Regions from separate parts of the Kitasatospora sp. NPDC057940 genome, predicted to be linked through region 2. Evidence: riboswitches for the same ligand, from Rfam matches in the RefSeq annotation. Region 2 holds a riboswitch; the other holds the start of a gene.

Region 1 (14,864 bases), on a different contig from region 2:
TCGGCGGCTCCGACCTCGCGGTCACCGCCAAGTCCACGCAGGTCGAGCTGGCCAGTGACTGGGTGCGGATGTTCACCAGCACCAAGTCCCAGCAGACGCTGGCCGACAAGGACATCCTGCCGAACAACCTCACCCAGCTGAACCCGCTGAAGAACAAGCCGACCACCGCCGCGGCGGCCAACGCGGTGCCGGACGCCTGGTTCACCCCGCTGGCCCCCGGCTGGGGCGCGATCGAGAAGCAGAAGATCCTGCCCGACATGCTGACCGGCATCCTCAAGGGCAAGTCGGTGGACCAGGCCACCAAGGACGCCGACGCCGCGATCGACCAGCTGATCAACAAGGCGTCCTGACCCCGCGCCGCCGTCCAGGCCCGAGGGCCCGTCCCGTCCGGGGCGGGCTTTCGGGTGTGCCCGCCCGGGGCGCCCCCCGTAGGATTGCGGCAGGAAACCACCGCAGCGAGTGTGCGGACTCGCCGCCGTAGAGGTCCCCGCCGGGCAACCTGCCCGGAGGGGTCGAACCATCTCATCGGAGGCACATCCTGATGTCCGACCCGCAGACTGTTTCCGTTCCCGGCCGGATCATGGCGGCGGAGATGGCCGAGCAGCCGGCCGTCCTCCAGCGCATCCTCGACGAGGGTGCCCCGAAGATCCGCCAGATCGCGGCCGAGATCGCCGCCCGCAACCCTCGCTTCGTCCTGCTGACCGCGCGCGGCACGTCCGACAACGCGGCGCTGTACGCCAAGTACCTGATCGAGATCCTGCTCGGCAAGCCGGCCGGCCTGACCTCGATGTCCACCACCACCGCCTACGGCGCCAAGCCGGACCTCACCGACGTCCTGGTCGTCACCGTCAGCCAGTCCGGCGGCTCGCCCGACCTGGTGGCCTCCACCAAGGCCGCCCGCGAGGCCGGCGCGATCACCCTCGCCGTCACCAACAACGCGTCCTCGCCGCTGGCCGAGGTCTCCGAGTTCCACATCGACGTGCTGGCCGGCCCGGAGAAGGCGCTGCCCGCCACCAAGACCTACACCGCCGAACTGCTGGCGCTCTACCTGCTGGTCGAGGGCCTGCGCGGCGGCGACGGTGCGGCGGCCAAGGAGCTGCCCGGCCTGGCCGCCGGCGTCCTGTCCCGCCACGCCGAGGTGAAGGCGCTGGCCGAGCGGTACCGCTTCGCCCAGCGCCTGGTGATCACCTCGCGCGGCTACGGCTACCCGACCGCCCGCGAGGCGGCGCTGAAGCTGATGGAGACCACCTACATCCCGGCCTCCCCGTTCTCCGGCGCCGACCTGCTGCACGGCCCGCTGGCCATGGTGGACAACGTCTCGCCGGTCATCGCGATCGTCCCGGACGGCAAGGGCGGCGAGGCCCTGCAGCCGGTGCTGGACCGCCTGCGCGGTCGCGGCGCGGACCTGGTCGTGGTCGGCCAGCAGGCGCAGGTGGACGCCGCCTCGGCCGGCTTCGCCCTGCCGGCCGGCGTGCCGGAGGAGGTCCAGCCGATCCTGGAGATCCTCCCGCTGCAGCTGCTGGCCTACGAGGTCACCATCGCCCGCGGCCAGGACCCGGACGCCCCGCGCGCCCTGGCCAAGGTCACCGAGACGCACTGAGGCACGGCGCCACGCGATCGGGCCCCCGTCCACAGGCTGTGGACGGGGGCCCGACTCGTTGAGCGGCGGAACATGGCTTCGGCGGGGGAGTGCCCGGGGAGCGCGTCGCACCCCCGGAGCCCGGCGCACCCGGAAAGCACTACGGGCCACGGCGCCGACACGGGACCCTCAACCCATGCGGCACCGCAGCCCGGAGCTGTCGTCGGTCGCCGGAGTCGATCGAGAACTGTGCGGGGTCCTCGTTCGGCGGCGTCCGACCGAGGAAAGGCCTCGCGCGGTCAGGGCAGTTGCGCGGTGGGCCTCTCCTTGGTGCCCTTTCATTGTGGACTAGACCAATCTGGGTTGTCCAGGCCGCTCCCGAAATTGGTCTGGACAACTTCGGGCAGCGGGCTCCGCCGCAGGCCCGGCGCATGATCCCGTTCCCCGGTCCGCCGCGCCCCGCCCCGACCGGCGGCGCTACCCTCGCCATGTGCCCTCGCTGAACGAACTCGTCCGCCGCCACACCACCCTGACCGGGGCCGATGTGGAATGGCTCCACATGCTGGTCTCGGAGTGGCAGCTCCTCTCCGACCTCTCCTTCGCCGACCTGGTCCTGTGGATCCCCACCTGGGACGGCATCCGCTACGTCTCGGTGGCGCAGATGCGGCCCAACACCGGCCCCACCTCCTACCAGGACGACATGGTCGGCCACCTCGTCCCGCGCGGGCGCCGCCCGCTGCTGGACGCCGCCTTCGACGAGGGCCGCATCGTGCGCGAGGGCGACCCGGAGTGGCGCGAGGAGGTGCCGGTCCGGGTCGAGTCCATCCCGGTCCGGCGCGAGGGCAAGGTGCTCGGGGTGATCGCCCGCAACACCAACCTGCTGACCGTCCGCACCCCCAGCCGGCTGGAGCTCACCTACCTGCAGAGCGCCTCCGACCTGGCCCAGATGATCGCTGCCGGCAGCTTCCCGTTCCACGGCGTCGAGCAGATCGACATGGACGCCGCCCCCCGGGTCGGCGACGGCCTGATCCGGCTCGACGCGGACGGCATCGTCACCTACGCCAGCCCCAACGCCCTGTCCGCCTACCACCGCCTCGGCCTCACCACCGACCTGGTCGGCAGCCACCTGGGCCGGGCCACCGCCGAACTGGTCCCGCCCTCCCGGGCGGCCGTGCACGAGGCGCTGGTGAAGCTGGCGAGCGGCTGGGCGCCGCGGCAGACCGAGGTCGAGGTGCAGGGCGGGGTGGTGACCCTGCGGGCCATCCCGCTCAAGCCCAAGGGCACGCTGACCGGTTCGCTGGTGCTCTGCCGGGACGTCACCGAACTGCGCCGCCGCGACCGCGAGCTGATGACCAAGGACGCCACCATCCGGGAGATCCACCACCGGGTGAAGAACAACCTGCAGACCGTCGCCGCCCTGCTGCGGCTGCAGTCCCGCCGGATGGAGTCGGAGGCCGGCCGGGCCGCGCTGGACGAGGCGGTGCGCCGGGTCGGCTCGATCGCGATCGTGCACGAGACGCTGTCCCAGGCGCTGGACGAGCAGGTGGCCTTCGACGAGATCGCCGACCGGGTGCTGGCGATGGTGATGGAGCTGTCCCAGGACGGCCGGGTGGCGACCCGCCGCAGCGGCAGCTTCGGCATCCTGTCCGCCGAGGTGGCCACCCCGCTGTCGATGGTGCTGACCGAACTGCTGCAGAACGCGCTGGAGCACGCCTTCGGCCCGTCCGCCTCCGGGAACCTGGAGGTCAGCGCGCTGCGCGGGCGGGCCCCGGCGACCGGGGCGGGCTGGTCGGACAGCTGGAACGGCGGCGCCCGGCCGGAGGAGTTCCTGCTGATCACGGTGCAGGACGACGGTCGCGGCATGCCCGAGGGGTTCGACCCGCAGACGGCCGGCAACCTCGGCCTGCAGATCGTCCGCACGCTGGCCACCGGCGAGTTGGGCGGCACCTTCGACATGGTGGCCGGTCCGGACGGCGGCACCAAGGTGGTCCTGGAGATCCCGGTCCGCTGATCCGCCGGCCGGTCCGCGGTACCGGTCCGCGGTGCGGGCCCGCGGTGTGGTCTGCGTACGGTCCGCGCGCGGCCTGCGGTGCGGTCCGCGAAAAGGTGCATCGAGGCGCGCGGTGGGGGCGTGCACTCGGCGAAAGCGCCGGGTGCCCACTCCACGAGCCCGGCACGGGTCGGCCCGCGCGGGGGCGTGCCAGGGTGCGGGCGCGCCGGGGCGCGCACACGGACCGGGGTGCGAAAACAGAAACGAGGCCCTGTCGACCGGGGGGGGTGGGTCGACAGGGCCTCTCAACCCGTTCCGGCCGTCGGGGGGAGTCGGCCGGAACGGGGGCTCTGGGTGGTGCGACACCTCGCCCGTGCGTTGCACACGGTGAGCGCCACAGCTCCACGATATTGCTCTAAGTGAACAGTATCAAGTGGCTGGACGGTCCGGTGTCGCGGGACCTCGCCAGGCAAGGCCCTTTGTGCGGAAGGCTTCACCAGGAGGTGCAGGGAAGCCTTTGATCATGTGTTGATCGGTGTTTCGGTTACTGCTGGTGTTACGGCGTGTGATCAGGCGGTGCGGGCGCGGTTGCGGGCGGCACGGCGCTTCATCGCGCGACGCTCGTCCTCGCTCATACCGCCCCAGACGCCGGCGTCCTGGCCGGTCTCAAGAGCCCACTGCAGGCACTGCTCCATGACCGGACAGCGGCGGCACACGGCCTTGGCTTCCTCGATCTGCAGCAGAGCAGGACCGGTGTTCCCGATCGGGAAGAACAGCTCCGGGTCCTCTTCGCGGCAGACAGCGCGGTGGCGCCAGTCCATGGTCGTCCAACTCCTCCTGCCGGCGGGGGTCACCCGGTCGGCATAATCGATGGCTTGTGAATGTGGCTTGTGAATGTGAACGCTTTCACGAATCCCGCAATAGCAAAAGAGACCAAAGGCCCGCCGGGGCCCGGGTGGTCTGTGCTAGGGAGGGATTCGGCGATTCGAGGGACGCTCCGCGGTCGACACCCGTCAGGTTCTGAGGTTGCCGTCGCTGCGATGCGTCCCGATCGCCATGTAGAGGTTCGCAAACCTCGGGCCCGGATACAACCCCCTTCAGGGAGGAATTTTTGATTCTTCGGTGTCGCCTAGCTCACAGCCAGTACTTCTATGGAGTGAAGGGGGCTTGTGCGTTCGAGAAGAAGGGTGAAACCCCCTTCCGGTCACACAATCACACGCAGTGCCCGCCGTACGCCTGTGAAACTGACGCGACTCCTGTCTCCAAGGTGGTCCCCGTCAACCTGGAACGGGGCCGGTTCCTCTGAAACCAAGGTGAAGTGTCTGACGTCGTGATAGGAGACGACGTGCTTGCCGGACGGGCCGGCCGGCGGGGCGCCTTCGCTCGAAGAGGCGTACGACCGCAGGATCTGACGGATCGTTCGGACGGTGCCGAACGCCGTCATCCGGGTGATCCCGAAGACGTCGAGATCGGTGTCGAAGGAGGCGAGCGGTGAGGGGTACACCGGGCGGTTGCCGAGGAACGTCCACGGCGAGGTGTTGCTGACTATGGCCAGGGCCAGGCCCGGCACGCCCTCGCGGCCCGGTAGTTCCAGGGCCACGGGGCCGGAACGACGCTGCTCACGCTGGGTGACGTAGTGCCGCAGCGCCTGCCCCACGTAGAGCGCGTGGGTGGACTTGCGCCCCAACCGGCGCTGCTCCTCGACCCGGCCGACCACCCCGGCGTCGAAGCCCAGGCCGGCGGTGAAGGTGAACCAGCGGTCCGGGAGCCCGTCGGTCATCGCCTTGCCCAGGCCGACCGGCCGCTCGCTCCCGTGCTCCAGCGCGTACAGCAGGGCGCCGGTGGCCTCCACCGGGTCGTTGGGCAGGCCCAGCGCGCGGGCGAACACATTGGTCGAACCGCCCGGCACCACGGCCAGTCGCGGGACCTTCTCGCCCGGGCCGTGCGCGAGCAGCCCGTTCACCACCTCGTTCACGGTGCCGTCGCCGCCGAGCGCCACCACCAGGTCGACCGTGCCGTCCTCCGAGGCCTCGCGGGCCAGGTCGCGGGCGTGGCCCCGGTACTGCGTCTCGGCCACCTCCAGCTTGAGGTCGCTGCGCAGCGCGTGGATCAGTACGTCCCTGGTGCGGCCACTGGTGGTGGTGGCCTTGTGGTTCACGACCAGGAGAGCGCGCATGGGGAAAGCCTACGGGTCGGTACGGACCAACCGGCGGCTACCCTGCTGGAGTGACCGCAGAATCCTCCGCACCCGTACCCACGGCGGGCCCCGCCCGCCCCCTGCCGCTGACCGTGGGCGCCGCCATCACCGCCCTGGAGGGCGCCGCGCTGGCCGTCGTCGGCGTCTGGGACATGGTGTCCGCGCTGTCCGGGCAGTCCAAGCAGCTCGCCCTGAACGAGTTCGGCGGCCTGGTCATCGTGCTGCTCGGCGTGCTGCCGGTGCTGGCCGCCCGCGCGCTGCTCAAGGAGCGCCGCTGGGGCCGCAGCCCGGCCGTGCTCACCAACTCGATCTGCCTGCCGATCGGGTACTACATGCTGGAGAGCGGCGGCGCGATGATCGGCGTCGGCGTGCTGGTCGCCCTGCTCGGGCTGGTCGGCATCGGCGCGCTGCTGAACCCGAAGTCGACGGCGGCCCTGTACGCGTCGCACGAGGGCTGAGCGCACAGGGCCGTCGGGGGCCGGCCGCCGGCTGAGCGGCCGTCGGTCCTACTCCTCGACCAGGAGCTTCTCCCGCAGCTGGGCCAAGGTCCGGGCCAGCAGGCGGGACACGTGCATCTGGGAGATCCCCACCTCGGCGGCGATCTGCGACTGGGTCATGTTCCGGAAGAACCGCAGCACCAGGATCTTCTGCTCCCGGGGCGGCAGTTGGGCCAGCAGCGGCTTGAGCGACTCGCGGTACTCGACGCCCTCCAGCGCCTCGTCGGTGGCGCCGAGGGTGTCCGCCACGGCCGGCGACTCGTCGTCGCTGTCCGGGACGTCCAGGGACAGCGTGGAGTACGCGTTGGCGGACTCCAGGCCCTCCAGGACGTCCTCCTCGGAGATCCCCAGGTGCTCGGCGAGCTCGTGCACCGTGGGGGAGCGCCCGTGCCGCTGGGAGAGCTCGCTGGTCGCCGTGGTGAGCGACAGCCGCAGCTCCTGGAGGCGGCGCGGCACCCGGACCGCCCAGCCCTTGTCGCGGAAGTGCCGTTTGATCTCGCCGACGATGGTCGGCGTGGCGTAGGTGGAGAACTCGACCCCGCGCTCGTGGTCGAAGCGGTCCACCGACTTGATCAGGCCGATGGTGGCGACCTGGGTCAGGTCGTCCAGCGGCTCGCCCCGGTTGCGGAACCGCCGGGCCAGGTGCTCGACCAGCGGGATGTGCATCCGCACCAGCTGGTTGCGCAGCTCGACGCGCTCCGGGGAGCCGTCGGGCAGCGCGGACAGCCGGACGAACAGCGCGCGGGCCGCCTCCCGGTCCGGTGCGCCCGAGCGGTGCGGGGCCGGGGCCGGCGCCTGGACGGGCACCGCGGTGCGCAGGTCCGCGGCCTCGTCCGCCGGATCGGACGGGGGCGGGGATGCGGGCGACGGTTCAGACGTCGGCTCGGTCGGGTGGCTCATCCGGTGGGCGTCCTTCGGGTGCGCATCGTCGTTGGCGGCGAGGCCAGGAACGCTCGCCTGGGTCGGTACGGCAGGTCCCGCCGTCGCGAGGCCGGTACGGTCCAGATCACTCACGGCCATTCCCCCGTTCCGTTCCGGGAGCACCGGGGCCCTCGGGCCCCGGCATCGTCTCGTTGGTCGTACCGCGTGGGGGGCGGTACCGGGCGCCGCCCGCCCGGCCCCTGATCGGGGACCTGGCGGACGGCCCTTGTGCGGTGCTGGTCGACGCCCCGGCTAGTGGGCGACGGGGCCGCCGCGCTTCTTGTGCAGGCTGATCGACACGGTCTTGTCCTCGCCGACCGAGGAGTCGACCTCGCCGGCCAGGGCGGAGAGCACCGTCCAGGCGAAGGTGTCCCGTTCGGGCGCCTTCCCGTCGGTGGTGGGGGCGGCGACGGTCACCTTCAGCGAGTCGCCGACCAGCCGGAACTCGCAGGTCAGGACGGAGCCGGGCACCGCCTGCTGGAGCAGGATGGCGCAGGCCTCGTCGACCGCGATCCGCAGGTCCTCGATCTCGTCGAGGGTGAAGTCGAGCCGTGCCGCCAGGCCGGCCGTCGCTGTTCGCAGGACCGAGAGGTAGGCACCCGCCGCGGGCAGCCGGACCTCCACGAAGTCCTGCACTCCGGGCTCGCCGTCGATCTGGGACACCCTCACCTCCTGGGTGACGCGCTGTGCTTCCGGGCCGGTGGCCGCGGCACTGTCTGTTGCTTGGCTCAACTGCTTCGCCCCAACTGTCCAGAGGGGTGGTGCGGTACGTACCGGTCATACCCTTCGCGGGGCGACCGGACGCCGCGTATCCGCCTGAGACCTTACCGCCTTCCGCACGCCGGCCGGGGCTCGGGAGTCACTCATGGTAAGCCATCGCGACGCAGGGTGGCAGGGGTTCGGACGGTCCGTTCAGTGTCCGCCGCCGGCGGCGGCGAGCGCCTCGCCGGTGAGCCGGTAGACGGTCCAGCCGTCCATCGGCACCGCGCCGAGGGACTTGTAGAAGTCGATCGAGGGAGTGTTCCAGTCGAGCACCGACCACTCCACCCGCGCGTAGCCGCGTTCGACGGCGATCCGCGCCAGTTCCAGCAGCAGCGCCTTGCCGTGGCCGCCGCCGCGGGACTGCGGGCGGACGTAGAGGTCCTCCAGGTAGATCCCGTGGGTGCCGCGCCAGGTCGAGAAGTTGAGGAACCAGACCGCGAAGCCGACCGGCTCGCCGGTGGCGTCGTCCTCGGCGATCAGGCCGAACAGCGCCGGGTCGGCGCCGAACAGGGCGTCGCGCAGCTGCTCCTCGGTGGCCACGGCCTCCTGCGGGGCCTTCTCGTACTCCGCGAGCTCGCGGATCAGGGCGAGGATGACGGGAACGTCGGTCACGACGGCGGTGCGGATCATGCCGCGAGCCTACTGCGCGCCCCCGCCTCCGGCCCAGGCCCGGATCGGGGCCCGGGCGGGAGGCGGGGGCAGGCGGGTCAGCGGGCGGGGACGGTGCGCAGATAGTCGGCCAGCGCGGTGATCGCGGCCGGGTTGCGCGGGCTCTCCACCAGGTCGACGTAGTCCAGGACGAAGATCCGGTCGTTCCTGACCGCCGAGACGCCGGCCAGCGGCGGGAAGGACTTCAGGAAGGCGCGCTTGGCGTCGGCGCCGGTCTCGCCGTAGTTGTTGATCAGGATCACCTCGGGGTCGCGCTGGACCACGCTCTCCCAGCCGGCGGTGACCCAGGTGTCCGCGAGGTCGCCCATCACGTTGGTCCCGCCGGCCTTGGCGATGATCTCGTCGGCCGCAGCGAACTTCCCGGCGGTGTACGGCTTGTCCTGCCCGCTGTCGTACAGGAACACGGACGGTCGGCGCTCGGGCTGCGGGGCGGCGGCGACCTGCGCCTTGAAGCCGGCGACCAGCTTGTCCGCCCGGTCGCGGACGTCGAAGATCTCGCCGAGGTTGGCCAGGTCGGTGTAGAGCGCGTCCAGCGGGGACATCACGCCGCGCTCGGTGCCCTTGCCGCTGCGGCAGGACTCGCTGAGCACGTACGAGGGGATGCCGAGGTCCCCCAGCGCCTGCGGGGTGAAGCCGCGGCCCTCGTCGAAGCCGTAGTGCCAGCCGGCGAAGACCAGGTCGGCCTTGGCACCCAGCACGATCTCCTTGGTGATCTCCTTCTTGGAGAGCCACGTGGTCTGCTGGTAGCCGTCCTTCCAGGCGACCTGGTCGACCCGGCCCTTGTCGTCGGGCATCACGTAGCCGGCCATCCGGTCGGCCAGGCCGAGGGCGAGCATCAGCTCGGTGATGCCGACGTCGTTGGTCACCGTCCGGGCGGGCTTCTGCGGGAAGGTGAGCTTGGTGCCGCAGTTCTCCACGGTCACCGGGTAGTGGGCGGAGGCGGCGGTGGCGTCGCCGCTCGGGGCGATCTCGGCGCCGCAGGCGGTGAGCCCGAGGGTGAGCAGGGCGGTGATGGCAACGGCCTTGGTGCGCACGGGGGTTCCTTCGGGGGGTGGGTCAGATCCGGTCGAAGAGCAGTTGGACGGCGCCGGTCACCGGGTGCCGGACGGGAGTGGCCCGGACGCCGAACACCTCGGCCAGCAGGGCGGGTCGGAGCACCTCGGCGGGCGGCCCCGAGGCGACGATCCGGCCGGCCCGCAGCACGTACAGCAGGTCGCAGTGGCCGGCCGCCAGGTTGAGGTCGTGCAGCGCGGTGAGCACCGTCGGGCCGGCCTCCCGGACCAGCGCCAGCACGTCCAACTGGTGGGCGATGTCCAGGTGGTTGGTGGGCTCGTCCAGCACCAGCAGCCGGGGCTCCTGGACCAGCGCGCGGGCGATCAGCACCCGCTGCTTCTCGCCGCCGGACAGGCTCAGGAAGCCCCGCTCGGCCAACTGCTCGGCGCCGACCCTGCGCAGCGCCTCGGTGCAGCGCGCGTGGTCGTCCGCGCCCGGGCCGCCCAGGACAGGACCCAGACCGCGCCGGTGCGGCAGCCGGCCCATGGCGACCACCTCGGCCACCGTGAAGTCGAACTCGGCGGAGTGCTCCTGGGGGAGTGCGGCCACCCGCCGGGCGGCCTCGCGCGTGGTCAGCGCGTGCAGGTCCGCGCCGTCCAGCCGGACGGCCCCGGCGGCCGGCCGCAGCGCCCGGTAGACGCAGCGCAGCAGCGTCGACTTGCCGCTGCCGTTCGGCCCGACCAGCCCGACCACCTGCCCGGCGGCGGCGTCCAGGGTGACGTCGTGGACCAGCCGGGCGCCGGCCAGCTCGACCGAGACGGAGTCCAGGGCGAGATCCATCAGCGGCCTCCGAAGGAATAGCCGCGACGGCGCATCAGCAGCAGGAAACTGGGCACCCCGAGCACCGCGGTGACCACCCCGACCGGCAGTTCGGCGGGCGCCAGCAGGGTGCGCGAGACGATGTCCACCCAGACCAGCAGCAGCGCCCCGGCGAGCGGCGCGACCAGCAGCACCCGGCGGTGCCCGGCGCCGACCAGCATCCGGGCCAGGTGCGGCACCATCAGCCCGACGAAGCCGATCGCCCCGCTGACGGCCACCACCGTGCCGGTGACGGCGGCGGTCACCACGAACAGCTCGCGGCGCAGCCGGTCCGGGTCCACGCCCAGCGAGGCGGCCGTCTCGTCGCCCATCGCGAGCGCGTCCAGCCGGCCGGCGGCGCAGGCCAGGTACGCCAGGCCGGCCAGCACGGTGGCGGCGGCGATCGGCACCGAGCCCCAGGTGGCGCCGCCGAGGCTGCCGAGCAGCCACATCATGGCGTCCCGGGCGGCCTCGCCGCGGGCGGCCGCGAAGACCATCAGCGCGGTGACGGCGGAGAAGCCGTAGGAGAGCGCGGTGCCGGTGAGCACCAGCCGCAGCGGGGTGAGCCCGTAGGCCGTGCGCGCCGCGAGGTAGACCAGCACCATGGCGACCAGCGCGGAGCCGAACGCGGAGGCCGAGATCGCCCACACCCCGAGCGAGGCGAAGGCGCCGAGCAGCAGCACGGCGTTGGCGCCGACGGCCGCGCCGGAGGAGATGCCGAGCACGAACGGGTCGGCCAGCGCGTTGCGCACCAGGGCCTGGACGGCGACCCCGGTGGCGGCCAGCCCGGCGCCGACCACGGCGGCCAGTACGGCGCGCGGCAGCCGGATCTCCCAGACGATCGCGTAGGCGGCGGCCTCCTCCGCCTCCAGCCGTCCGCCCGTCAGCCCGGCGGCCAGCAGCCGCAGGGCGCGGGGCAGGCCGATCCCGGAGGCGCCCAGCGCCACGCCGCAGAGCAGCGAGAGCAGCAGGGCGGCGGCCAGGCCGACGGCGAGCGGGAGGGCGGGTATTCGGCGGGCGGGCGGGCTCGTTGCGCCACTGCCCGCGGCTGCGGTGCTGCTCACGGTGCGCCTTGCCTCGGGCCGCGGGTGCGCGGGGGAGGCACCGGTCGGGGGCGGGTCCGGGCGCCATCCCCTCGCAGTCCACGGCGAGTTGTCGGGAGTTCAGCGGCCGGGGGCGATCGGGCTGGCGCGGCCACCAGGGCCGCGCTCACCGTTGCGGGTCAGCGCCGGATTCGCACCGGACTTCCCCCTCGGACGCCCTGGCAGCATAACAGCCACAAAGGCTAGGCAACCCTTACCGGGCCCGGATGGGGCGTGGACGCACGACCGCCCCCGTCCGGGCTCGCGGACGGGGGCGGTCGGGTGGCGACGCGTCAGGCTCAGGCCTGCTTGGTCTCCCAGAAGATCTTGTCGACCTCGGCGATCAGGTCCAGCAGGGCCTGGCCGGTGGCGGGGTCGGTGGACGCCTTGGCGGCCGAGGCGGCCTTCAGGGTGTCGTTGATCAGCTGGTGCAGCTGCGGGTACTTCTCGAAGTGCGGGGCCTTGAAGTAGTCGCTCCACAGCACCGAGATGTGGTGCTTGACGGCCTCGGCACGCTGCTCCTTGATGATCAGGGCGCGGGTGCGGAAAGCCGGGTCCTCGTTGGCCTGGTACTTCTCCTGGGTGCCCTTGACCGACTCGGCCTCGATCCGGGCCTGCGCCGGGTCGTACACGCCGCAGGGCAGGTCACAGTGGGCGTGGGCGGTGGCGCGCGGTGCAAACAGACGAGAGAACATGGGAGTCCTTCCTTAGATCGTCTTCCCGCGCCCGAGATTACCCTTCCGCACCCGGGGTTTCGCGATCGGGCGGTGGGCCTAGGGCAAAAGGCGGACCCGGAACCGGGGTAATCCGGACATCGAACGGATCGAACGGGGTGACGGTCCGTACGGCAGACTGGGACCGGGCGGTCCGGGAGGAGGAGTCGTGGCGCGGAGCACGGAACCGGCGGGCGCGGAACCGATGGGCACGGAACCCCGGGGGCGGGGCGGCGGCGCGGTGCCGTTCGGGCTGGTCGACGTGGCGGGCCCGTCGATGGTCCCGACCCTGCGCGAGGGCGACCAGCTGCTGGTGCGCTACGGCGCGCCGATCCGGCCCGGCGCGGTGGTGCTCTTCCGGCACCCCTTCCAGCAGGACCTGCTGGTGGTGAAGCGGGCCGCCGAGCGGCGTCCGAGGGGCTGGTGGCTGCTGTCCGACAACCGGCCGGTGGACAGCGACAGCCGCAGCTACGGCCCGGTCCCGGACGAGCTGGTGCTCGGCCGGGTGCTGCTGCGGCTGCGCCCGCGCCCGGCCTGGCTGGCGCCGGGGCGGCGGCTGGAGCGGCTGCTGCTGGGCACCCGGCTGGCCCGGGTGCCGGGCCTGGCCCGCCGCCTGGGCGTCTGGGCGGACGAGCTCTGACCCTCTGAGCCCTGCCCTGCCCTGCCCGGCCCGGCCAGTGCCTAGCCGGCGGCGCCGAGTGCCGCGGCCTCGGCCTCCTGGCGCTTGCGGGCCCGGTACGCGGCGACGTTGGCGCGGGTCGCGCAGCGGTCCGAGCAGTAGCGGCGGGAGCGGTTGGTCGAGGTGTCCAGGTAGGCGTTGCGGCAGGGCGCGGCCTGGCAGATGCCGAGCCGGTCGGCGCCCAGCTCGGTCAGGTGGACGGCCAGGCCCATGCAGGCGACCGCGCTGAAGTGCGCGGTGGCGGTGGGCGAGTTGTCGGCCAGGTGCAGGTGCCAGCGCGGCCGGCCGGCGTCGTCCAGGTAGTCGTGCCCGGAGACCAGCGGGCTGACCGGGTACTCCATCAGCAGGCTGTTCAGCAGGTCGACGCCCCGGATCTCGTCGCCCTCGGCGGCGGCCTCGAAGACCCCGCGCAGCCTGGTCCGCACCGCCCGCAGCCGGGGCAGGTCGGACTCGTCGGCCTGTGCGGCGGCCCGCGAGGAGTCGGAGAACAGGCCGCGCACCGCGTCCACGGACGTCAGGGTGTCGGTGCCGCGCCCGGGCTCCTCGGTGTTCACCAGCCGAACGGCGAGATCGGCGTAAGAGGCGAGCTCCACGGAGGTCCTTCCAGAAGGTCGGTAACGGGCTGATTGCGTCCAGCCTATTACCTGGGTGGGGAAAACGTCGGCGCCCGGCAGGAGCAGCCTGCCGGGCGCCGGTCGGTACGGTTCTACAGCACCTTGGAGAGGAAGGCGCGGGTGCGCTCGTGCCGGGGGTCCGTGAGCACCTCGCGGGGGTTGCCGGACTCGACCACCACGCCGCCGTCCATGAACACCAGCGCGTCGCCGACCTCGCGGGCGAAGCCCATCTCGTGGGTGACGACCACCATGGTCATGCCCTCCTCGGCGAGGCCGCGCATGACGTCGAGGACGTCGCCGACCAGTTCGGGGTCGAGCGCCGAGGTGGGCTCGTCGAACAGCATCAGCTTGGGCTTCATGGCCAGCGCGCGGGCGATCGCGACGCGCTGCTGCTGGCCGCCGGAGAGCTGGGAGGGGTAGTTCTTCGCCTTGTCGGCGAGGCCGACCCGCTCCAGCAGGACCATCGCCCGCTCCCGGGCGGCGGCCTTGCTCTCGCCCTTGACCTGGACCGGCGCCTCCATGACGTTCTCGACGGCCGTCATGTGCGGGAACAGGTTGAAGCGCTGGAAGACCATGCCGATGTCGCGCCGCTTGACGGCGACCTCGCGGTCCTTGAGCTCGTAGAGCTTGTCGCCCTTCTGCTGGTAGCCGACCAGTTCGCCGTCCACCCAGAGGCGTCCGCCGTTGATCTTCTCCAGGTGGTTGATGCACCGCAGGAAGGTCGACTTGCCGGAGCCGGAGGGGCCGATCAGGCAGAACACCTCGCCCTGCTTGACCTCCAGGTCGATGCCCTTGAGCACGTGCACGGAGCCGTAGGACTTGTGGACGCCCTCGGCGCGGACCATCGGCTGTCCGGTGGCGGCGGCCGGGGTCTTGCTCAGGTCGGTCATACGTGACCACCTCCCTCGAGCCCCGGGACGACGTCGGCGCCGGTCTTCGGGGCGGGCTTCCCGGCGAACAGGCCCCGCAGCCGCTGCAACGGGGTGGGCGGGAGGGTCCGGTTGGAGCCGCGGGCGTAGTAGCGCTCGATGTAGTACTGGCCGATGGTCAGCAGCGAGGTGAAGAACAGGTACCAGAGGCTGACCACGATCAGCAGCGGGATGTTCTGGTAGTTCCGGGAGTAGATGACCTGACCGGCCCGGAAGATCTCCTCCAGGGAGATCACGCTGACCAGCGAGGTGGTCTTGAGCATCGAGATGGTCTCGTTGCCGGTCGGTGGGATGATCACCCGCATGGCCTGGGGCAGGACGATCCGGCGCATGGTCTGGAACCGGCTCATGCCGAGCGCGTGGGCGGCCTCGGTCTGGCCC
Region 2 (14,864 bases):
GTTGGCCTTCTTCGCGAAGTACACCGTGCCCTCGACCTCCGCTTCGTCGAGCGCGGCCCGGAAGGCAGCCAGGTTGGCGTCGAAGCGTTCGGGCAGCACGAAGTGGAACGGTCCGCCGAAGGCGTGGGAGAGGTCGTGCAGGAGGTCTCCGGCCGCGAGCCCGTCGTGGAGGGGATCGGGGTGGGCGGGAAGGGTCAGCGCCACAGCGCGACCTCGGTGCCGAGGTCCTGGTCGGCGGCGAGCTGGGCGAAGCGGTGGCCCAGTGCGATGTCGGTGACGACCAGGCCGCTGTTGTAGGCGAAGATCCGCTGGCCGGGTGCGGTACGGGCCTGGGAGACGCCGGAGATGACGACGGGCAGCTCCACGTCGACGGCGGGCAGGTTGCCGTCGGCGTCGGCCATGTCGGTGCCGGTGACGCGCATCTGGGCCTCGCTGGTGGCGATGACGCGGTCGGCCCGGTGCAGTGTGGACGGGGCGAGGCCGTGGCCGACGAGGATCGCGGTCGCGCCGGGCCTCAGCCAGTCGGCCTCGACGGCGGCGGAGGTGTGAGCGCCGGCGGTGGCGACGATGACGTCCGCGTCGTGCGCGGCGCGCTTCAGGTCGGTGGCCAACTCCAGCTCGCGGCCGGGGAAGTGGCGCTCCAGCTCCTGGCGGACGGCGGCTATGCCGTCGGGGTGGGTGCCGGCCAGCAGCAGCCGCTCCAGCTTGGGCAGGGTGGTGAGCAGGAACGGCAGCGCGAGGCGGCCCTGGGTGCCCGTGCCGATCACCAGCGCCGTGGAGGCGTCGGGGGAGGCGCACTCGCGGGCCAGCAGGGCGGAGACGGCGGGGGTGCGGAGGGAGCCGATGCGCGAGCAGTCCATCATGGCGACCGGTAGGCCGGTGACGTCGTCGTAGACGGTCAGCGTCGTGTAGTAGTGCTGCTCCTCGCGGCCCTTGTCGAGGCCGTGCTTGTACGAGGTCTTGATGGCGACGACGTTGCGCGCCCCGTCGCGGCCGAGCATGGCGTAGGAGACGGAGTGGCCGTCGGCGGGCTTGACGGTGAGTTTGCGCGGGTTGTCGGACTGGCCCGCGGCCAGGGTGCGGTAGGCCTGTTCGACGGTGTCGACGACGTCGGTCAGGCTGATGTCCAGGCCGGCGAGGTCGCTGGTGGAGAGTACGCGCAGGGTGGTGTCGTCCCGGTCCACGGGGGTGCCCTTTCGGATGGGTGAGGCGGCATCTGGAAGTCGGCAAGTCGGCAGGTCAGTAAGGCATGAGGGCAGGTCAGGCGGTCAGGGCGGCCTGGCCGTAGCCGTGTTCGTCGTGTTCGGCGGCCGGGCGGGTGGGGCGGCCCTCGACGCGCACGGAGGCGCGCTTGAGCCAGCGGTCGGTGCCGTCGTAGCGCGCCCGGAAGGGGACGCGGCCGTGGACGACGATGTCGTTGTCGACGACCAGCACGTCGCCCGGCTCCAGGCTCACCGCCACCGAGACGCGGGCGAGTTCGTCCTCCAGGCGCCGGTAGGCCGCGCGCCAGGTCTCGTCGGCGTCCTCGACCGGCGTGTAGGCGGGGTCGAAGCGCATGGTCAGGCCCTCGGGTGCCGCGTAGAGGGTGGGCACCGGTGCGGGTCGGCCGGTGAACTGCTGGGCCTGCTCGTAGGCGTCGTCGGGCAGGATCGGCACGGTCGGCCGCTTGAGCCGGGCGACGTCCTCGTCGGCGAGTTCGGTGAGGCGGATGCTGGCCGCGGTGGTGGCGATGTTGTCGTGGTTGCGCATGCAGCACAGCAGGAGCAGGTGGGCGCGGCCGGGGTGGAAGGCGTCCTCGGTGTGCGGGGTGAGCAGGACGGAGCTGGAGGCGCCGGTCTGCTCGCTCTCGTGGCCGGGCGAGGGAACGATGTTGTGCACGAACCGGCCGTCCTGCTGGCCGTCCCAGGCGATCGGGGTCCCCATCAGCGTGGAGACGAGCAGCAGGACCACGTCCCACAGCGCGCCCGCGTCCCCGACGGTCGACCAGTGGCCGGGTGTCGGGCCCAGCTCCGCGTCGTCGGGGTGCAGTCCGCGCAGCACGAACAGGCCGTCGGCGGTGTCCACGGGCCGCAGCGCGTGCCGGAGTCCGGGGCTGAGCTGGGCGCACATCACGGGCAGGCCGGCCAGCAGGTGGGGACTGGTCGCAGAGCCGTGGAAGTCCAGCAACTTGGCGGCGGTGGCGGTCAGTTCCTCGGTGGCGGCGGGGTCGAGACGGCGTACCGGGGCAGGGCAGGTGGGCACGGCGGGGCCTTCCGTCGGCAGGGGCGGGGAGAAAGGTGTTGCGGGCACGCGGCATCACCGCGCCGGTGCGGGACGGCGGGCGGGAGCAGCGCGTGAGGCGTGGGGTCCGGGTCGGCTCGGACGGCCGGACGACAGGAAACGTAACAACGACTTTGAGGTAAGGCAAGCCTTACCCGATCGGATGTCTACATTTACGTAGTCTCAGTTCGAGGCGGCGGCGCACGTGCCGCGCGGGGTCAACTCCGCTGCTCGGATTGTTGTTTGCGGCAGGGGGGCGCACGCCCTGCGGGCCGGTGCGCTCCGCCGGGCGGCTTGCGAGCCGTCTCAAACTTAGGGTAGGTAAGCCTAAGCAAATCGAGCTCAACCCGAATCGAGGAACGAACGTGGGCGTCACCAGACGACAGCTGCTGTGGGCCGGTGCCGGTGTCGGGGCGGCCGGCGCGCTCGCCGCCTGCGGCGGTGGCGCGGGCGGATCCAAGGACGCCGCGTCCGCGGGCGCGGCGTCCTCGCAGCCCCGTGCCGGGGGGACGCTCAAGGTCGGCGCTCTCGGCAAGGCCTCCGCGATCACCCGCGACCCGCACGGCACGCAGGCCAACGAGAGCGACTACCTGATCATCAGTCTGATCTACGACACGCTGGCCGTTCCCGGATCCACCGCCAACACCGTCCCGCGGCTGGCCTCCTGGAAGCCGTCGGAGGACCTGAAGACCTGGCGCTTCACGATCGCCGACGGCGCGACGTTCCACGACGGCACCCCGGTCACCGCCGCCGACGTGGTCTGGTCGCTGCAGCGCCTGCGCAACACCCCGGCGGGCAAGAGCCGGCTGCCCGGCATCCAGCCCGAGGGCATCAGGGCCGAGGACGAGAAGACCGTCGTCCTGGTCTCCGACTACCCCAACGCGGACCTGCCGCTGCAGACCCGCCTGACCACCTTCGTCCTGAAGAAGGACACCAAGGACGACGCGATAGCCGGCGCCCCCGGCACCGGCCCGTTCAAGCTCGACTGGTACCGCGACGGCAACGCCCGGCTGGTGCGCAACGACAACTGGTACGGCGGCAAGGTGCTGCTCGACGCCGTCGAGGTGCGCCTGTTCGAGAGCCCGCAGGCCATGGCCAACGCCCTGCTCGCCGGGCAGATCGACCTCGCCTCCAACGTCGGCGCCGTCGCCGCCCGCACCGCCGAGGCCCGCAAGGACGTCCAGATCCTGCGCCGCCCCAACGACATGGCGATGCCCGTCGTCATGCGCACCGCCGACGGCCCGTTCGCCGACGCACGGGTGCGCGAGGCCCTGAAGCTGGCGGTCGACCGCGACGCCATGGTCAAGCAGGTCCTCTCCGGCTACGGCAGCGTCGCCAACGACATCCTCGGCACCGGCGACCCGGCCTTCGCCAAGGACATACCGCAGCGGGGGCGCGACCTCGCCAAGGCCAAGCAACTGCTCTCCGACGCCGGGTTCGACACCTCCCGGACCTACGACCTGATCACCACCGAGGACGTCTCCGGCCTCGCCGAGTCCGCGACCCTGTTCGCCACCCAGGTCCGCGAGGCCGGCGTGAAGATCAACGTCGTGAAGCAGGACTCCAAGGTCTTCTGGGACGCCACCTGGCTCAAGGCGCCGCTCTACACCACGTACTGGGGCACCAACGACTCGGTCGTCTTCTTCGCCTCCAAGACGATGCTCTCCGACGCCGGCCAGAACGAGTCCGGCTTCAAGGACCCCGCGTTCGACGAGGCCTACCGCACGGCCATGGGCACCGCCGACGCCGCCGCGCGCGACAAGCTGCTGCACCGGCTCCAGGAGATCGAGTTCGCCGAGTCCGGCTACCTGCTGTGGGGCATGGCCGACGGCATCGACCTCGCCGGAGCCGCCGTGCGCGACCTGCCCAGGCTCCCCGGCTACGGCCGCGTCCAGCTCGAGAAGACCTGGCTGGCGCGTTGACCACGCTTCAGCCGGCCGGCGCCCGCGCGCCGCAGGGCGCCCCGGCCCGCATCCTCCCCGGTGCGGGCCGGGTCGCCCGTCAGGCGGCCCGGCGTCTGGCCCTGCTCGTCGTCCTGCTCGCCGGCGTCTTCGCGGCCGTCGAACTGCTCCCGGGCGACGCCGCCGGCGCGACCGCCGACCGCGGGGTCACCGCCGCCGACCTCGCCGCCCGCCGCAGCGCCCTCGGGCTCGACCGCCCGGTGGTCGAACGCTTCTGGGACTGGATGACCGGCCTGCCCACCGGCGACCTCGGCGTCACCGCGCGCGGCCAGCACGTCACCGACATCCTCGCCGGCCCCTTCCCCAACACCCTGCTCCTGGGCACCATCGCCCTCGCCCTGAGCACCGTCGGCGCCCTCGCGCTCGGGAGTTGGGCCGCCCTGCGCCCCGGCGGACGCACCGACCGCGCCATCGACGCCGCCTCCACCGCCGCGTTCGCCCTCCCGGAGTTCGTCGTCTCCGTCGCCCTCCTGCTCCTGCTGTCCCAGTGGACCGGCTGGCTGCCCGCCGTCACGCTCACCGGCCCCGACGGAGCCCCCGAGTCCTGGACCATGCTCGTCCTGCCGGTGCTCTCGCTGGCCATCCCCCAGATCGGCTGGAACACCCGCATCGTGCGCGGCGCGCTCGCCGACCAGGCGGCGCTGCCGCACGTCCAGGCCGCCGTCCTCGACGGCCTCGCGCGCCGACGCGTCCTCAGCCACCACATGCTCCCCGGCGCCCTGTCCGCCATCGCCGTCGGCATCGCCACCTCCGCCGGCATGCTGCTGGGCGGCACCGTCGTCGTCGAGACCCTCTTCAACTACCCCGGCATCGGCGCCGTCCTGGCCGGGGCCATCGCCGACCGCGACACCCCGCTCGTCGCCGGAGTCGTGGCCGCGGCCGGCGCCGCCATCAGCCTGCTCCTGCTGCTGGCCGACCTCATCCGCACCACCGCCCTCGGAGAGGAGCGCCGATGACCGCCGATGCCCCGACCGCAGCGGCCCCCGCGCCCGCCACCCGGCGCAGCGGGCGCGTGCTCGTCCGCGCCGTCCCGGCGCTCCTGCTCGTCCTCCTCGCCCTCGCCGGGCCGCTCCTCGCCCCGCACCCCATCGACACCCCCGTCACCATCCCCTACGCCGGATCAGGCGGCGACGCGCCGCTCGGCGGTGACCAGCTCGGCCGCGACGTCCTCAGCCGCCTGCTGACCGGCGGCGCACCCCTGATCGCCACGGCCGTGGCCATCGCCCTGGTCGTCACGGCGGCGGCCACCGTCCTCGGCATCCTCGCCGTCCTGCGGCCCCGGCTCGGCCGGTGGATCGAACGCGCCGCCGACCTGACGATCCTCCTGCCCTCCGTCCTCGCCATCATGCTCATCGCCCTGGCCTGGCCCGCCGGCGGGCGCCTGGCCGTCGCGGCCGCCGCCACCCTCCTGGGCATCCCCTACGCCGTGCGCATCGTCGCCGCGGCAGCCGCCCCCATCGCCGCCACCGGCTACGTCGAGGCCGCGGCCGTCGGCGGCGAACGCCTGTGGCACCTGACGGTCCGCGAGGTGCTGCCCAACCTGCGCTCCACCCTCCTCGCCCTGTTCGGCCTGCGCTTCGTCGAAGGCGTCTACATCGTCTCGGTCGCCGCCTTCCTCCAGCTCGGCCCCCAACCCCCGGAAGCCGACTGGGCGTTGATGATCCGCGAGAACGCCGCCGGGATCACCCTCAACCCCTGGGCGGTCGGCGCGCCGTGCCTGGCCATCGGGCTGCTCGCCATCAGTGTCAACCTCGCCGCCGAAGCCCTCGCCCCCGCCCGGCCGACCCCGGAGACCCCGCTGTGAGCACCGCCGCCCCCGCCGCCCGCGCCACGGGCCTGTCCATCGCCCTCGCGGACACGCCCCTGCTCACCGGCGCCACCCTCACCCTCACCCCGGGCCGGGTCACCGCCGTCACCGGCCCCTCCGGCGCCGGCAAGACCACCCTCCTGCGCGCCCTCGCCGGAGCCCTCCCGCCGGGCGCCCGCGTCACCACCGGCACCGTCGACGTCCTCGGCCACGACATCCTCGCCCTCCCGCCCGAGGACCTGCGCCGCCTTCGCCGCCACAAGCTCGCCTTCGTCGGCCAGGACCCCGGCTCCGGCCTCAACCCGCGCATGCGCGTCGACCGCCTCCTGACCGAGACCGCCGCCGACCGCCGCCGAACCTCCGTGCCCGACCTGCTGCGCGCGGTCCGCCTGCCGGCCGACGAGCGCCTCGAACACCGCCGCCCCGCGGGCCTGTCCGGCGGTCAGCAGCGGCGTGTCGCCCTCGCCCGCGCCCTCGCCCGACGGCCCGAGATCCTCCTCCTCGACGAACCCACCGCCGGCCTCGACCCGGCCCTGCGCGACGACATCGCCGACCTGCTGCGCGAGATCGCCGAGTCCGACGGCCTCGCCATCGCGCTCACCAGCCACGACCCCGACTTCGTCGCCCGCTGCGCCGACGACGTCCTGGCCCTGTGGCCCGACCGCCCTGCGGCGGCCCCGGCCCCTGCTGCGGCGCCGGCTGCGGCCGTGCCGGCCGCACGGGTTCGTCCCCGGGCCGCCTCCGGAACCTCGCCCGTCGTGGAGGTGAAGGCGCTCAGCGCCGGCTTCGGCGCGGTCCGCACCCGCCACCGCGTCTTCGCCGCCCTCGACCTCGTCCTGATGCCCGGCACGCTGACCGGGATCACCGGCCCGTCCGGATGCGGCAAGAGCACGCTGCTGCGCACCCTGGCCGGCCTGCACCGGCCCGAGTCCGGCAGCGTCGTCCTCCACGGCGAACACCTGGCCCCGTCCTACCGGCGCCGCAGTCGCGACCAGCGCCGCCGCATCCAGCTCGTCCCCCAGAACCCCCTCGGCGCCCTCAACCCGGCCCACACCGTCGGGGCCACCCTCACCCGGCCGCTGAAGCTGCACTTCGGCCTCCCCTCCGCCCGGTGCGAGGAGCGCGTCGCCGACCTGCTCACCGCCGTCGGCCTGCCCCCGCACTACGCGACCCGCCACCCCCACGAACTCTCCGGCGGCCAACGCCAGCGCGTCTCCCTCGCCCGCGCCCTGGCCGCCGAACCCGACGTCCTGCTCTGCGACGAGGTCACCTCCGCCCTCGACACCGACACCACCGCCGCGCTCATGGACCTCCTCGACGACCTGCGCACCAGCCGGGGCCTGGCGGTGGTCCTCGTCAGCCACGACCTCCCCCTCGTCACCGGCCGCGCCGACCACGTCCTGCCGCTCGCGGGCCCCCACCCCGCACCGCTCGCGGCGCAGCAGCCCGCCGGCGTCCGCTGACTCCTACTCGGCGACCCACCGCCGGCGCTGTCCGCCGGTGAGCACCCAGCCGGGGCCCGGCCGCGAGGGTGCGCGGCGTCCCGCGCCGCGGGCGGCCGCCGTGCACACCCGCCGCAGCAGGGAGTTGAGTTCGGCGCGCTGGCCCTTCGTCAACGAGGCGAGCAGGTCGCCCTGGACGGCGGACGCGTCGTCGTGCAGCACGTCCAGCGCCGCCTGCCCGGCCGGGGTGATCGTCAGCACCTCCTGCCGCCCGCCGATCTGGACGACCATGGAGTGCACCAGGCCTGCGGACAGGAGGTCGTCCAGGGCCTGGGCGGAGTCGGTCCCGGTTGCGGCGGCGGCGTGCTCGGTGAGGTCGCGGCGCCCGTGCGGCCCCAACTGGGCGAGTGCGGACAGCATCGCCTGATGGGCCGGGCCCATTCCCCTCGCGTCGAGCCGGTCGGCCAGCAGCCGGTCGACCGCCCGGCCGGCCGTCGACAGGAGGTAGACGGTCTGTTCGAAGGGGCTCGTCGAGCCCGTCCTCCCGTCGTACACACCAGGTCCCATCGTCCGGTGGCCGCCGTGTTCTCGGTCCGGGGCCATGCTGGCGGCACCCGCGCGGGGACGCCGAGCCCGCGGGCCGGAGTGGACGCGGGCCGGAGTGGACGCGGCTGCTGATCGCCGGAGGGCGGCAGCGCCAAGGCCCGCACGGGTCAGCCGAGCCTCACCATACCCGGACCCGCACGGTTGGTCTACATCGATGTCGTCAAACCGTGCCGTGATCCCTCAGGGCCCGGGCCGCGTACTCGACGTACTCGTGCAGCCCGTAGGCCAAGGCCGCGCCGAGCAGGGCCGCGAGCGTGACGGCGGCGACCAGGGCGACGGCGGCGTGCGCCCTGCGGCCGGTCGGGCGGGCGGGTTCGGGGCCCAGGAGGGCCCGGACGCGCTGGGGCACGGGGCCGGTGTTCACGGACAGCAGGGGCCCGGCGCCCCGGCGGGCGGGCGGTGATCCGGCCAGGGCCGCCCGGGCGATGGCGGTCGCGGCGGTGCGCCGGTCGGTGACCGCGGCGGCGGCCTGCTCGTCGGCCCAGCGTTCCAGGTGGTAGTCGAGGTCGACCCGCAGCCGGGCCAGCGCCGGGTGCACGGCGGCGGAGAGGTCGGCGGCGGCGGACAGCAGGTGGTGGCGCCCGCGCAGGTGGGCGCGCTCGTGGGCGAGGAGCACCGCGCGCTCCTCCGGCCCCAGCGCGCGCAGCATGCCGGTCGAGACGACGACGCGGCCGGGGCGCCCCCGGTGGCCTGGCAGGGCGAAGGCCTCGGCCTCCTCGCCCGCGACCACGAGCAGGTCGCCGTCGCTCGTCGCATCGGCCGTCAGGCCCCAGGCGCGGGCGAGGAGCACGCGGTGCCCGCGCCAGCGCAGCGTCAGCCGTACGGCCTGGACGGCCAGCGCGGCCCCGGCGGCGCAGGACACCGGCACCACGGCCGGCCACCGGGCGACGACGCCGGACAGCGGCAGGTGCTCCAGGCCCGCCAGGAACGGGACGTGGAACAGCCCGACGAGTGCCGCGACGGTGCCGCCCGCCAGCAGGACGGCTCCGCCCGTGAGTGCGAGCGAGGCCTCGCGCGGAGGGAGCAGCAGGGCCAGGCGGCGTGCGGCGGGCGCCGCGGCCCAGGGGAGCAGCAGGGCCAGGGCGACGATCGCCAGGATCAGGCCCATGCGTCGTCCTCGCGCTCGGGCCTGCCGGAGTCCGTCGCGGTCGCGGTCGCGGTCGTGGTCGTGGTCGTGGTCGTGGTCGCGGTTGTGGCCCCGGCATCGGTCCGGGCCCCGGCCTGGGCATCGGCTCGGGCTTCGAGGAGCAGGCTGCGCAGGACGTCCTCGTCGTCCTCGGACAGGGAGGAGACGAACCGCTTCAGCACGAGGTCCCGCCGGGGTTCCTTCTCCAACTCCCGGCGCATGCGCCCGGCCGCCAGTCCGGCGGCGTCCTCCACCGGGGCGTAGGCGAAGGACCGCGCGGGGCGGCTGCGGACCAGGGTGCCCTTCTCGTGCAGGCGGGTGAGGATCGTCGCCACGGTGGTGCGGGCCAGCCCGTGGTCCAGCGCCTCCTTGACCTGCTGGGCGGTCAGCGGCTCGCCGGCCGCCCACAGCACCGCCAGCACGTCCGCGACCAGCTCCCCGTGCGGACGCCTGGCGTCCCGACCGTCCCTCACATCGTTCTCCCTGTCCCGACACTCCCGGCAGGCACACCCCCGGTGCCGACGGCGGCCGGCGGCCGAGGCCCGCCCGCGCCGGTATGGCGAAGATGGGCTCGACCTGTGTTGCTTAGGTGTGCCTCAGCTAACTTTACGGGCTCGTGGCGCGGCGCTGCCGGGTGCCTGATCGCGGGCGCCGCCCGGTCGCGTGGTGCTCGGCGCGGCGGGAACCCGATGGCGCAACGCGCGTGCGGGCCTCTGGACTTACTAGGACGTCCAACTATATGGTCGAGGACAGGTCCGCGGTGTCAGGGAAGCCGGTGTGAGTCCGGCACGGTCCCGCCACTGTGACCGGGGAGTTCGTCCTCGCAGACGAAGGCCACTGGCAGCCAGCCGGGAAGGCCTGGGGGCGTGCGGTGATCCGGGAGTCAGGATACCGGCCGCGGGTGTTCCGTGTTTTCCACGAGGATGGAGACGACACGCATGACTCCGGGCTGCTCCCGCTCCACTGCTGCTCCTGGTCGTCCCGTGCCCACGGCCGCCGGGGCGTCCACGCCCTGACGTTCCGTGCTGCCGCCGTACGCCCGTGCCGAGGGGCGCACCACCGTGTGCCCGCCGACGGGCGGCGGCCTCCGATCCTCCTCCTCTCCCCACCCTGTCGAGAGAAGGAACCCGATGGTCCGAGAACTGACCCACTTCGTCGCCGGCAAGCCCACCGCCGGCACCTCCGGTCGCTTCGGCGACGTGTACGACCCCAACACCGGCCGGGTGCAGGCCCGGGTGCCGCTGGCGGGCCGGGCCGAGGTCGAGGCGGTGATCGCCGACGCCGCGCAGGCCCAGCCCGCGTGGGCCGCGTGGAACCCGCAGCGGCGGGCCCGCGTCCTGCTGCGCTTCCTCCAACTCGTCGAGCAGGAGAAGGACGAGCTGGCCCGGCTGCTGTCCGCCGAGCACGGCAAGACCGTGGCCGATGCCCACGGCGACATCCAACGCGGCCTGGAGGTCGTGGAGTTCGCCGCCGGCATCCCGCACCTGCTGAAGGGCGAGTTCAGCGACAACGCGGGCACCGGCATCGACGTGTACTCGATGCGCCAGCCGCTCGGCGTGGTCGCCGGCATCACGCCGTTCAACTTCCCGGCGATGATCCCGCTCTGGAAGGCCGCACCCGCCCTCGCCTGCGGCAACGCCTTCGTCCTCAAGCCCTCGGAGCGCGACCCCTCGGTGCCGCTGCGCCTGGCCGAACTGTTCCTGGAGGCCGGGCTGCCGCCGGGCGTGCTGAACGTCGTCAACGGCGGCAAGGAGGCCGTGGACACCCTGCTGGAGGACCCGCGGGTGCAGGCGGTCGGGTTCGTCGGCTCCACGCCGATCGCCCAGTACGTCTACGCCACCGCCGCCGCGCACGGGAAGCGGGCGCAGTGCTTCGGCGGCGCCAAGAACCACCTGATCGTGATGCCGGACGCCGACCTCGACCAGGCCGCGGACGCCCTGATCGGCGCCGGCTACGGCTCGGCCGGCGAGCGCTGCATGGCGATCTCGGTGGCCGTCCCCGTGGGGGAGGAGACCGCCGACGCCCTGGTGGCCAAACTGGTCGAGCGGATCGCCGCGTTGAAGGTCGGGCGCTCGGACGACCCGGCGGCGGACTTCGGCCCGCTGGTCGGCGCCGACGCGCTGGAGCGGGTCCGCGGCTACCTGGACCTCGGGGTCGAGGAGGGCGCCGAACTCGTGGTCGACGGGCGGGACTTCCGGCTGGAGGGCCACGAGGGCGGCTACTTCCTCGGCGCCTCGCTGTTCGACCGGGTGACGCCCGACATGCGGATCTACCGGGAGGAGATCTTCGGCCCCGTCCTGACCGTGCTCCGCGCCGCCGACTACGAGGAGGCGCTGCGCCTGCCCAGCGAGCACGAGTTCGGCAACGGCGTGGCCATCTACACCCGGGACGGCGACACGGCCCGGGACTTCGCCCGCCGGGTGAACACCGGCATGGTCGGCGTCAACGTGCCGATCCCCGTGCCGGTCGCGTACCACACCTTCGGTGGCTGGAAGCGCTCCGGGTTCGGCGACCTCAACCAGCACGGGCCGGACTCGATCCGCTTCTACACCCGCACCCGCACCGTCACCTCGCGCTGGCCCTCCGGGGTCAAGGAGGGCGCGAGCTTCACCATCCCGACGATGGGCTGAGGACGCCGTGCACGACCTCACCGAGGACCAGCTCGCCATCGCGGCGACCACCCGGGCCTTCGCCCGCGAACACCTGGCGCCGAACGCGGTCGCGTGGGACCAGGCCAAGCACTTCCCGGTGGACGTGCTGCGCAAGGCGGCGGACGTCGGCCTGGCCGGTGTCTACGTACGCGAGGAGTCCGGCGGCTCCGGACTCAGCCGTGCCGACGGCGTGCTCGTGTTCGAGGCGCTGGCCACCGGCTGCCCGTCCATCGCCGCCTACCTGTCCATCCACAACATGGTCGCCTGGATGATCGACCGCTACGGCGGCGACGCCCAGCGCGCGCGGTGGCTGCCGGGCCTCAGCGCCATGGCGACCCCCGCCAGCTACTGCCTCACCGAGCCCGGCGCGGGCTCGGACGCGGCGGCACTGACCACCCGCGCCCGCCGGGACGGGGACCACTGGGTCCTCGACGGCGTCAAGCAGTTCATCTCGGGCGCCGGCGTCTCCCAGGTCTACCTGGTGATGGCCCGCACCGGCGGGCCGGGGGCCGGCGGGGTGTCCGCGTTCGTCGTCGAACGCGACGACCCCGGCGTCTCGTTCGGGCCCGACGAGAAGAAGATGGGCTGGAACGCCCAGCCCACCCGCCAGGTGCGGCTGGACGGCGTCCGGCTCCCGGCCGACCGCCTCCTCGGAGCCGAGGGCGAGGGCTTCCGGATCGCCATGAACGGGCTGAACGGCGGCCGGCTCGGCATCGCCGCCTGCTCCCTCGGCGGAGCGCAGGAGGCCCTGGAGCGGGCCACCGGCTACCTGGCGGACCGCGAGGCGTTCGGCGCCCGGCTGCTGCACGCCCAGGCACTGCAGTTCCGGCTCGCCGACATGGCCACGGAGCTGGAGGCCGCCAGGTCGCTGCTCTGGCGGGCCGCCTCGGCCCTGGACCGGGGGGACCCGAGGGCGCCGCAGCTGTGCGCGATGGCCAAGCGGCACGCCACCGACACCGGCTTCGAGGTGGCCAACCAGGCGCTCCAACTGCACGGCGGCTACGGCTACCTGGCCGAGTACGGCATCGAGAAGATCGTCCGCGACCTGCGGGTGCACCAGATCCTGGAAGGAACCAACGAGATCATGCGCGTCATCGTCGCCCGCGGCCTGACCGGGGCCGCGTGATGGCCGGGAACGACCTCGACGAGGTCCTGGTCCACCGCGAGGGCCGGGCCGGCCTGATCGTCCTCAACCGCCCCGCGGCCCTGAACGCCCTCACCCACGCCATGGTGCGGAGGATCTCCGACGCCCTGGACGCGTGGGAGGAGGACGAGCGGGTCCACACCGTGGTCATCACCGGCGCCGGTGAGCGGGCCTTCTGCGCCGGCGGCGACATCGTCGCCATCCACCGCGCCGCCACCGGCGCGGACCCGGGCGCGGTGGAGGAGTTCTGGCGCGACGAGTACCGCCTCAACGCCCGCATCGCCCGCTACCCCAAGCCCTACGTCGCGCTCATGAGCGGCATCGTGATGGGCGGCGGCGTCGGGGTCTCCGCCCACGGCAGCGTCCGGATCGTCACCGAGACCACGCGCGTCGCCATGCCCGAGGCCGGCATCGGCTTCGTCCCCGACGTCGGCGGCACCTACCTGCTCGCCCTCGCGCCCGGCGAGTTGGGCACCCACCTGGCCCTGACCGCCGGTTCCGTCGACGCCGGTGACGCGCTGCTCTGCGGCCTCGCCGACCACTTCGCCCCGGCCGAGCGGCTGCCCGCGCTGCTGGACGACCTGGCCGAACTCCCCGTGCACGACGCCCTCGAACGGAACGTCGGGCCCGTACCGGCCGGCGTGCTGGACGGCCGGCGGGCCTGGATCGACCACTGCTACGGGGCCGACACCGTGGAGGAGATCCTCGACCGCCTGCGGGACAGCGGCGAACCGGAGGCCAAGAAGGCCGCGGACCGGATCGCCGCCAACTCGCCCGCCGCCGTGAAGGCCACCCTGGCGGCGCTGCGCCGGGCCCGCACCCTCGGCCCGCTGGAGGCCGTCCTCGACCAGGAGTACCGGACCTCCTGCGCGGCGCTCTCCACGCTGGACCTGGCCGAGGGGATCCGCGCCCAGGTCATCGACAAGGACCGTTCCCCGCGGTGGAACCCGTCGACGCTGAGCGCCGTCGGGCCGGCCGCGGTGGCCCGCTACTTCGCCCCGCTCGGCGACCGGGAACTCGGCCTGGCCCCCACCACACCCCTGGAGCGCTGGTGACCCACCCCAACGGAGTCAACGGATCCAACGCAGTCAACGGATCCAACGCAGTCATCGGATTCATCGGACTCGGCAACATGGGCGGCCCGATGGCCGCCAACCTCGCCGAGGCCGGGCACACCGTGACCGGCTACGACCTGGCACCCGAGGCGCTGCGGCGGGCGGAGCAGGGCGGCGTCCGTCCGGCGCCGTCCGCGGCCGAGGCGGTGCGGGAGGCCGACGTCGTCATCAGCATGCTGCCGGCCGGCCGGCACGTGCTGGCCGCCTACGCCGACCTGCTCCCCGCCGCCCGCCCGGGAACGCTCTTCGTCGACTGCTCCACGATCGACGTCGCGGACGCCCGGGCGGCGCACGACCTGGCCGTGAACGCCGGGCACCGGGCCGTGGACGCGCCGGTCTCCGGCGGGGTCATCGGTGCCACGGCCGCCAGCCTCACCTTCATGGTCGGAGCCGCCGAGCCGGACTTCGAGGCGGCCCGACCCGTGCTGGAGGCGATGGGCCGCAAGGTCGTGCACTGCGGATCCCCCGGAGCGGGGCAGGCCGCGAAGATCTGCAACAACATGATCCTGGGCATCTCGATGATCGCGGTCAGCGAGGCCTTCGTGCTCGGGGAGAGCCTCGGGCTCAGCCACCAGGCCCTCTACGACGTCGCCTCGACCGCCTCCGGCCAGTGCTGGGCGCTCACCACCAACTGCCCCGTCCCCGGGCCGGTGCCCACCAGCCCGGCCAACCGCGACTACGCGGCCGGGTTCGCCGCCGCCCTGATGGCCAAGGACCTCGGCCTCGCCGCCGGGGCCGCCGACGCCGCGGGCC

Evidence for each region. A riboswitch is a leader RNA that binds a small molecule or an ion and turns the genes downstream of it on or off. The one in region 2 is predicted to bind cobalamin.
Region 1: linked by a shared signal. The riboswitch ahead of ACFVTF_RS30490 (FecCD family ABC transporter permease) and the one ahead of ACFVTF_RS07595 (CoA-acylating methylmalonate-semialdehyde dehydrogenase) in region 2 are both predicted to bind cobalamin.

What each region holds. Positions count from the first base shown of each region.
Region 1 is NZ_JBHVPH010000026.1:101,286-116,149, reverse strand. It holds gene ACFVTF_RS30545 (extracellular solute-binding protein) at 1-350, shown strand, start outside; gene ACFVTF_RS30540 (SIS domain-containing protein) at 542-1,600, shown strand; gene ACFVTF_RS30535 (PAS domain-containing sensor histidine kinase) at 2,070-3,590, shown strand; gene ACFVTF_RS30530 (WhiB family transcriptional regulator) at 4,139-4,390, opposite strand; gene ACFVTF_RS30525 (diacylglycerol kinase family protein) at 4,774-5,745, opposite strand; gene ACFVTF_RS30520 (hypothetical protein) at 5,796-6,224, shown strand; gene ACFVTF_RS30515 (RNA polymerase sigma factor SigF) at 6,273-7,277, opposite strand; gene ACFVTF_RS30510 (anti-sigma regulatory factor) at 7,437-7,847, opposite strand; gene ACFVTF_RS30505 (GNAT family N-acetyltransferase) at 8,097-8,576, opposite strand; gene ACFVTF_RS30500 (ABC transporter substrate-binding protein) at 8,654-9,649, opposite strand; gene ACFVTF_RS30495 (ABC transporter ATP-binding protein) at 9,672-10,448, opposite strand; gene ACFVTF_RS30490 (FecCD family ABC transporter permease) at 10,448-11,530, opposite strand; cobalamin riboswitch at 11,620-11,759, opposite strand; gene sodN (superoxide dismutase, Ni) at 11,848-12,243, opposite strand; gene sodX (nickel-type superoxide dismutase maturation protease) at 12,467-12,901, shown strand; gene ACFVTF_RS30475 (CGNR zinc finger domain-containing protein) at 12,943-13,533, opposite strand; gene ACFVTF_RS30470 (amino acid ABC transporter ATP-binding protein) at 13,647-14,444, opposite strand; gene ACFVTF_RS30465 (amino acid ABC transporter permease) at 14,441-14,864, opposite strand, start outside.
Region 2 is NZ_JBHVPH010000003.1:386,948-401,811, reverse strand. It holds gene ACFVTF_RS07645 (Y4yA family PLP-dependent enzyme) at 1-204, opposite strand, end outside; gene ACFVTF_RS07640 (ornithine cyclodeaminase family protein) at 195-1,184, opposite strand; gene ACFVTF_RS07635 (TauD/TfdA family dioxygenase) at 1,261-2,241, opposite strand; gene ACFVTF_RS07630 (ABC transporter substrate-binding protein) at 2,625-4,181, shown strand; gene ACFVTF_RS07625 (ABC transporter permease) at 4,178-5,176, shown strand; gene ACFVTF_RS07620 (ABC transporter permease) at 5,173-6,024, shown strand; gene ACFVTF_RS07615 (ABC transporter ATP-binding protein) at 6,021-7,490, shown strand; gene ACFVTF_RS07610 (MarR family winged helix-turn-helix transcriptional regulator) at 7,494-8,024, opposite strand; gene ACFVTF_RS07605 (M56 family metallopeptidase) at 8,236-9,183, opposite strand; partial or broken gene ACFVTF_RS07600 (BlaI/MecI/CopY family transcriptional regulator) at 9,312-9,674, opposite strand; cobalamin riboswitch at 9,925-10,116, shown strand; gene ACFVTF_RS07595 (CoA-acylating methylmalonate-semialdehyde dehydrogenase) at 10,332-11,831, shown strand; gene ACFVTF_RS07590 (acyl-CoA dehydrogenase family protein) at 11,839-12,978, shown strand; gene ACFVTF_RS07585 (enoyl-CoA hydratase/isomerase family protein) at 12,978-14,051, shown strand; gene mmsB (3-hydroxyisobutyrate dehydrogenase) at 14,141-14,864, shown strand, end outside.